DNA from 2 places in the Pedococcus aerophilus genome. Region 1 is predicted to be linked to the other one. Evidence: predicted binding sites of a transcription regulator. Region 1 holds the regulator's gene; the other holds the start of a gene.
What was found. Region 1 encodes LexA, which represses DNA repair genes until DNA is damaged. Its sites were predicted from a motif close to TCGAACANNTGTTCGA; they were not measured.
Positions count from the first base shown of each region.

Region 2: ruvC (crossover junction endodeoxyribonuclease RuvC) is a predicted target of LexA. The motif match lies at 1,261-1,276, and genes of this name have one in related genera.

Region 1 is NZ_BAAARN010000001.1:876,991-880,521, forward strand. Features, by position in the region: gene ABD286_RS04030 (CHAP domain-containing protein) at 1-260, shown strand, start outside; gene ABD286_RS04035 (LysM peptidoglycan-binding domain-containing protein) at 309-728, opposite strand; gene lexA (transcriptional repressor LexA) at 968-1,693, shown strand; gene ABD286_RS04045 (FdhF/YdeP family oxidoreductase) at 1,901-3,531, shown strand, end outside.
Region 2 is NZ_BAAARN010000001.1:374,394-377,924, reverse strand. Features, by position in the region: gene pdxT (pyridoxal 5'-phosphate synthase glutaminase subunit PdxT) at 1-399, shown strand, start outside; gene ABD286_RS01750 (YebC/PmpR family DNA-binding transcriptional regulator) at 396-1,157, shown strand; gene ruvC (crossover junction endodeoxyribonuclease RuvC) at 1,318-1,908, shown strand; gene ruvA (Holliday junction branch migration protein RuvA) at 1,905-2,507, shown strand; gene ruvB (Holliday junction branch migration DNA helicase RuvB) at 2,534-3,531, shown strand, end outside.

The sequences.
Region 1 (3,531 bases):
ACAAGGCCGGCAGCGGGGGTGCCTACAACCGCATGCGCGCGCAGCCGGCCGACACGACGATGCTCACGACCACCAAGGGTGTGAAGTACCGGATGAAGGGTGGCGTCGCCTACTACTCGACGACCCTGCCCATCACCGAGCTCTCTCCGCCGGTGCTGGTGGACCACGTCGCGCTGAAGAACGCCACCACGACCGGAGCCCTGCGGTACCGGCACATCAAGGCCGTCAGGGTGCTCCCGAACATCGTGATCGGGTCCTGAGAGCAGGAGTGCCGACTCGCTCGGCGGTCACGTCCCGCCGTGTCGGGCTCAGCCGGCGGCGGGGATGAGCAGCGTCTGACCGGCGTGCACGTCGGACCCGGCCAGGTCGTTGGCGATCTGGATCTGCGCGACGGCCTCGTTGATCGGCAGCTGCGGCAGCTGCGTCGCCGCGACCTCGGAGAGGGTCTGGCCGGCCTGCACCGTCGTGGAGTGGTCGATGACCACTGCCGACGCACCGCCCGACAGCAGGCTGATCGCCAGCACCACGCCGACGACCACGACGGTCATCGTGACGGCCAGGCGTCCGGCGCGGGTAAGCCGCAACGGGGCGGCGGGACGGATGACGACGTCCTCACCCGTGGGCACCGAGACGAGCTGCGGGCGCACCGGCCGAACCGGCATACGCACGGGTGCGGGGGCGATGTCCCAAGCAACTGCTGCACTCATCTGGTCCTCCGTGGTGGTCATCTGGTCGACGCTCTTCGAACGGTTGTACGAAGTGCCTCTTGGTTGATTTCTAGCACGCTTGTTCGAACCGAGCAAGACACGCCTCGAACACATGTTTGGTACTGGCGTTCGAACGCCATACGCTGTGTCCATGCCTCAAGCACATCAGAGGCCACTGACAGTCACCCCTGTCACACGACCCAGCAGTCATTGATCAGCACCGGCAGACGCCACCTGACCTGCGGAAACGAGGAACCGGCATGAGCGAGGACAACGTCAAGGAGCTCCCCGACCGCGATCGGGGCGACGGTCTCACCGTCCGCCAGCGACGGGTCCTCGAGGTCATCCGCAACTCGGTCGACCGCCGCGGGTACCCGCCGAGCCTGCGCGAGATCGGCGAGGCCGTGGGCCTCACCTCCCCGAGCTCGGTGGCCCACCAGCTCTCGACGTTGGAGCGCAAGGGCTTCCTGCGCCGCGACCCCAACCGCCCCCGGGCGATCGAGGTCGTCTCCCCCGACTCGACGGCCGACATGCGCGGCTACCGCGGCGGCGCGAGCGTCGAGGACGAGACCGCGGTGTTCGACGAGACGGGCATGAACGACCGTCGCCCGGAGGCCTCCTACGTCCCGGTCCTGGGGCGGATCGCCGCCGGTGTGCCGATCCTCGCCGAGGAGACCGTCGAGGACGTCTTCCCGCTGCCGCGCCAGATCGTCGGCGAGGGACAGCTCTTCCTCCTGCAGGTCGTCGGTGAGTCGATGATCGACGCCGCGATCTGCGACGGCGACTGGGTCGTCGTGCGCCAGCAGCCGACCGCCGACAACGGCGACATCGTCGCGGCCATGCTCGACAACGAGGCGACGGTCAAGACGTTCAAGCGCAAGGACGGCAAGGTGTGGCTGATGCCGCACAACGACGCGTTCGAGCCCATCGACGGCGACCACGCGACGATCCTGGGCAAGGTCACCGCGGTCCTGCGCCGCGTCTGAGACCTTCCCACCCCGATCTCCCTCGGAGGTCGCCACGGACCGACCCCCGTGGCGACCTCCGAGTGGTTCTCACCGCACTCCGTGCGTGACACCCACCTCCGACGGGCTCCGAGTGGTTGGTCCGGCGCGGCAGTGGGTACGTTCGACACGAAAGGTGCGGCCCGGGGCAGTTCGGGCGGCCCGGCACCACGACAGCGAGGTTCGACGATGGCCAAGCACGACGAAGGCGACTACTCCGAGGCAGACCTGAGGGTCAAGGGCCAGAAGGACCACGCAGCAGGACCCACGGCGGTGGCGGTCTCGATGAAGCGGGCCATCGACCACATGGGGATCAAGCGCACCGCGCAGACCCTGCTCAAGCTCAACCAGGCCGAGGGCTTCGACTGCATGAGCTGCGCCTGGCCGGACCCCGACGTGGGCCACCGCCACGCGGCCGAGTTCTGCGAGAACGGCGCGAAGGCCGTGGCCGAGGAGGCCACCCGCGACCGGGCCACCCCCGAGTTCTTCGCCGAGCACAGCATCGCCGAGCTCGACACCCGCTCCGAGTACTGGCTCGGCCAGCAGGGCCGGATCACCCACCCGATGGTCAAGCGCCCCGGCGCCACGCACTACGAGCCCATCGAGTGGGACGAGGCCTTCGAGCTCATCGCCGCCGAGCTGCGCTCCCTGGCCAGCCCGGACGAGGCGACCTTCTACACCTCGGGTCGCACCTCCAACGAGGCCGCCTTCGCCTACCAGCTGTTCGTGCGTGCCTTCGGCACGAACAACCTGCCCGACTGCTCGAACATGTGCCACGAGTCCACGAGCATCGCGCTGCAGGAGTCGATCGGCATCGGCAAGGCCAGCGTCACCCTGGACGACGTCCACACCGCCTCGGTCATCGTCATCGCCGGGCAGAACCCCGGCACCAACCACCCGCGCATGCTCTCCGCCCTGGAGATCGCCAAGGAGAACGGCGCGAAGATCATCTCGATCAACCCGCTGCGCGAGGCCGGGCTGGTGCGGTTCAAGAACCCCCAGAAGCCCAGCGGCGTCATCGGGCACGGGACCGCCCTGTCCGACCTGCACCTGCCGGTCAAGGTCAACGGTGACCTGGCCCTCTTCCAGGCCATCGGCTCGCTGCTGGTCGAGTGGGACGCGCTGGACCACGAGTTCATCGACACCTACTCCACCGGGTTCGACCAGTGGCGCGAGCACGTCTCGGCGGTCGACTGGGACCACGTCATCGAGGTGACCGGCCTGTCGCGCGAGCTCATCACCGAGGCGGCGCAGATGCTCCGCGGCTCGACCCGCACGGTCTACTGCTGGGCGATGGGCCTGACGCAGCACCGCAACGGTGTCGCGACCATCAAGGAGGTCGTCAACCTCGCCCTGGCCCAGGGCAACATCGGGCGCGAGGGCGCCGGGCTGCTGCCCGTCCGTGGCCACTCCAACGTGCAGGGCGACCGCACGATGGGGATCTGGGAGCGCCCGCCGGCACACTTCCTCGACGCGCTCCAGAAGGAGTTCGGCTTCGACCCGCCGCGTGAGCACGGCCTCGACGTCGTCGACTCGCTGCGCGCGATGCGCGACGGCAAGGTCCAGTTCTTCATGGCCCTCGGCGGCAACTTCGTCCAGGCCGTGTCCGACACCGACACCGCAGTGGCTGCCATGCGCAAGCTCCGGCTCACCGTGCAGGTGTCGACCAAGGTCAATCGCTCCCACCTCGTCTGTGGCGAGACCGCGCTGATCCTGCCGACCAAGGGCCGCACCGAGAAGGACGTCCAGGCCAGCGGCGACCAGTGGATCTCGGTCGAGGACTCCACCTGCTCGGTGCACGCCTCCCGTGGTCCGCTCGA
Region 2 (3,531 bases), 500 kb from region 1:
GGCATGCCTGCCTACGGGTCGTGCGCCGGGATGATCATGCTGGCCGACCGCATCGCCGACGCCCGCCCTGACCAGCAGACGCTCGGCGGCCTCGACATCACGGTGCGGCGCAACGCGTTCGGGCGGCAGGTCGACTCCTTCGAGGAGGACATCCACTTCGCCGGCGTCGACGGCACCGTGCGTGCGATCTTCATCCGTGCGCCGTGGGTCGAGGAGGCCAGCGAGTCGGTCGAGGTGCTGGCCCGTGTGGAGGAAGGACCGGCCGCCGGTAGGATCGTCGCCGTTCGTCAAGGACCCCTGCTGGCCACCTCCTTCCACCCGGAGGTGAGTGGTGACCACCGGGTCCACGGACTGTTCGTCGAGATCGTGCGGAACTACCTGGTGGAGGGCAAGCAATGAGTGGCCACAGCAAATGGGCGACCACGAAGCACAAGAAGGCTGCCATCGATGCCAAGCGCGGCAAGCTCTTCGCCAAGCTGATCAAGAACATCGAGGTCGCGGCTCGTGGCGGTGGCGGTGACGTCACCGGCAACCCGACGCTCTACGACGCCATCCAGAAGGCCAAGAAGTCGTCGGTCCCCAACAACAACATCGACAACGCGGTCAAGCGCGGGTCCGGCGCGACGGCCGGTGGCTCCGACTGGGAGACCATCACCTACGAGGGCTACGCGCCCGGCGGTGTAGCGGTCCTCATCGAGTGCCTCACCGACAACCGCAACCGCGCAGCCGCGGAGGTCCGCACCGCGCTGACCCGCAACGGTGGCCAGCTCGCAGACCCCGGCTCGGTCTCCTACGTCTTCGACCGCAAGGGCGTCGTCGTGGTGCCCAAGGGCGACAAGACCGAGGACGACATCCTCGAGGTGGTCCTCGAGGCCGGCGCCGACGAGGTCAACGACCTCGGCGACAGCTACCAGATCATCTCCGAGGCGACCGACTTCGTGGCCGTGCGGAAGGCGATCCAGGACGCCGGGATCGACTACGACTCCGCAGAGGCCTCCTGGGTGCCGAACCTCCAGGTGCCCCTCGACGCCGACGGCGCCCGCAAGATGATCCGCGTCATCGAGGCCCTCGAGGACTCCGACGACGTCCAGGACGTCTTCGCCAACGGCGACATCAGCGACGAGGTCCTCGCCGAGCTCGACGACGACGAGGACTGACCCCTCGGGCGGCCCTGCCCCTGCCGCGACCGATCGACACGGACGCCCTGTCTCCCCGCGTGTTGCTGCGGGGGAGGCGGGGCGTCCGGCGTGTAGCGTTCACCCGAACACGTGTTCGGACGACCAGCGACGCGAACGTCGCACCAGAGGGAGCAGTGGAGTGCGCGTACTCGGTGTCGACCCCGGCCTCACGCGGTGTGGTCTCGGGGTCGTCGACAGTGGCCGCGGCAACCGGCTCACCATGGTCGCCGTCGGTGTCGTGCGGACCCCCGGCGATCGCGACACGGGGGAGCGCCTGGTCTACCTCCAGGACCAGATGGACGCCTGGCTGGACCGGTTCCAGCCCGATGCCATCGCCCTCGAGCGCGTGTACGCCGCGGACCACGTCCCGACCGTGATGACGACGGCCCAGGCGTCGGCCCTCGCGCTCGTCGCCGCCGCCCGTCGCGGCCTGCCGCTCACCACGCACACCCCGACCGAGGTCAAGGCCGCCGTGACCGGCTCGGGCCGGGCCGACAAGGCCCAGGTGACCGCGATGGTGACCCGGATCCTCGAGCTCGAGGTCGCGCCCAAGCCGGCCGACGCCGCCGACGCCCTCGCGCTGGCCATCTGCCACCACTGGCGCGGGGGTGGTGACCATCGGCTCGCCCTGGCCGCCGCGTCCGAGCGTGCCCGCCTCAAGGCCGTCGCCGCGCGCGCAGCCGAGTCCGCGCCGCGGGGCCGGGCCACGAGCAGGGCGGTGGCCCGGTGATCGCCTCGGTCCGCGGCACGGTGCAGCACATCGGCCTCGACCGCGTGGTCGTCGAGGTCGGTGGGGTGGGGATGCTCCTGCACACCACTCCTGCCACGGCGTCGGCCCAGCACCTCGGCCACGAGGCGACCCTCGCGACGACCCTCGTGGTCCGCGAGGACTCCCTCACCCTCTACGGCTTCGGCTCGGACGACGAGCGCGACATCTTCGAGCAGGTCCAGACCGTCTCCGGCGTGGGGCCGCGCCTCGCCCTGGCGATGCTGTCGGTGCTGGCCCCCGACCGCCTGCGCGCAGCGGTCACGGGATCGGACCTGGCCACCCTCACCAAGGTGCCCGGCATCGGCAAGAAGGGCGCCGAGCGCATCGTCCTCGAGCTCCGCGACAAGATCGGTATGGCGTCCGCTCCCGCGGGCGCGACGCCCGCCGCCCCGGCGGCCTCGGGTCCCTCCTGGCGCGACCAGGTCACCGAGGCGCTCACGGGTCTCGGCTACTCGGCCAAGCAGGCCGAGGACGCCGTGTCCTCGGTGGCGGCCTCGGCCCCGGTGGAGGCCGACGTCTCCGAGATGCTGCGCGCCGCGCTCCGCGAGCTGGGGCGCTAGCCGTGGCAGACGGCTTCTCCTCCGAGATGTACGAGGACTCCTCGCTCGACGCGACCGCCCGGATCGTCAACCCGGTCGGCGACACCGACGAGCGCACCGTCGAGATGGCGCTGCGGCCCCGACGCCTCAGCGAGTTCACCGGCCAGACCCGGGTGCGCGACCAGCTGTCCCTCGTCCTCGAGGCAGCCCGCCGACGCGGCACGCCTCCGGACCACGTCCTGCTCTCCGGCCCGCCCGGGCTCGGCAAGACGACGCTGGCCATGCTCATCGGCACCGAGCTCGAGCGCCCGATCCGCATCACCAGCGGCCCGGCCATCCAGCACGCCGGCGACCTGGCCGCGGTGCTGTCATCCCTCACCGAGGGGGAGGTGCTCTTCCTCGACGAGATCCACCGGATGTCCCGGTCGGCCGAGGAGATGCTCTACCTCGCGATGGAGGACTTCCGTGTCGACGTCATCGTCGGCAAGGGCCCCGGGGCCACGGCGATCCCGCTCGAGCTGCCGCCGTTCACCGTGGTGGGGGCGACGACCCGTGCCGGCCTGCTCCCGGCGCCGCTGCGCGACCGGTTCGGCTTCACCGGCCACCTCGACTTCTACGCCACCGACGACCTCGAGGCGATCCTGCACCGCTCGGCCAGGCTGCTCGAGGTGTCTGCCGACGCGCGAGGGATCGAGGAGATCGCCCGCCGGTCCCGCGGTACGCCCCGGATCGCCAACCGGCTCCTCCGTCGGGTGCGCGACTGGGCCCAGGTGCACGGGCAGGACGTCGTCGACGAGGAGGCCGCCCACGCGGCGCTGGCGCTGTTCGACGTGGACGACCGCGGCCTGGACCGTCTCGACCGCGCCGTCCTCGACGCCCTGTGCCGCCGCTTCGGCGGGGGACCCGTGGGCCTGTCGACCCTCGCGGTCGCCGTCGGCGAGGAGGCCGACACCGTCGAGACCGTGGCCGAGCCCTTCCTCGTCCGCGAGGGGTTCATCACCCGGACCCCACGGGGCCGGGCGGCGTCGTCGCTCGCGTGGGACCA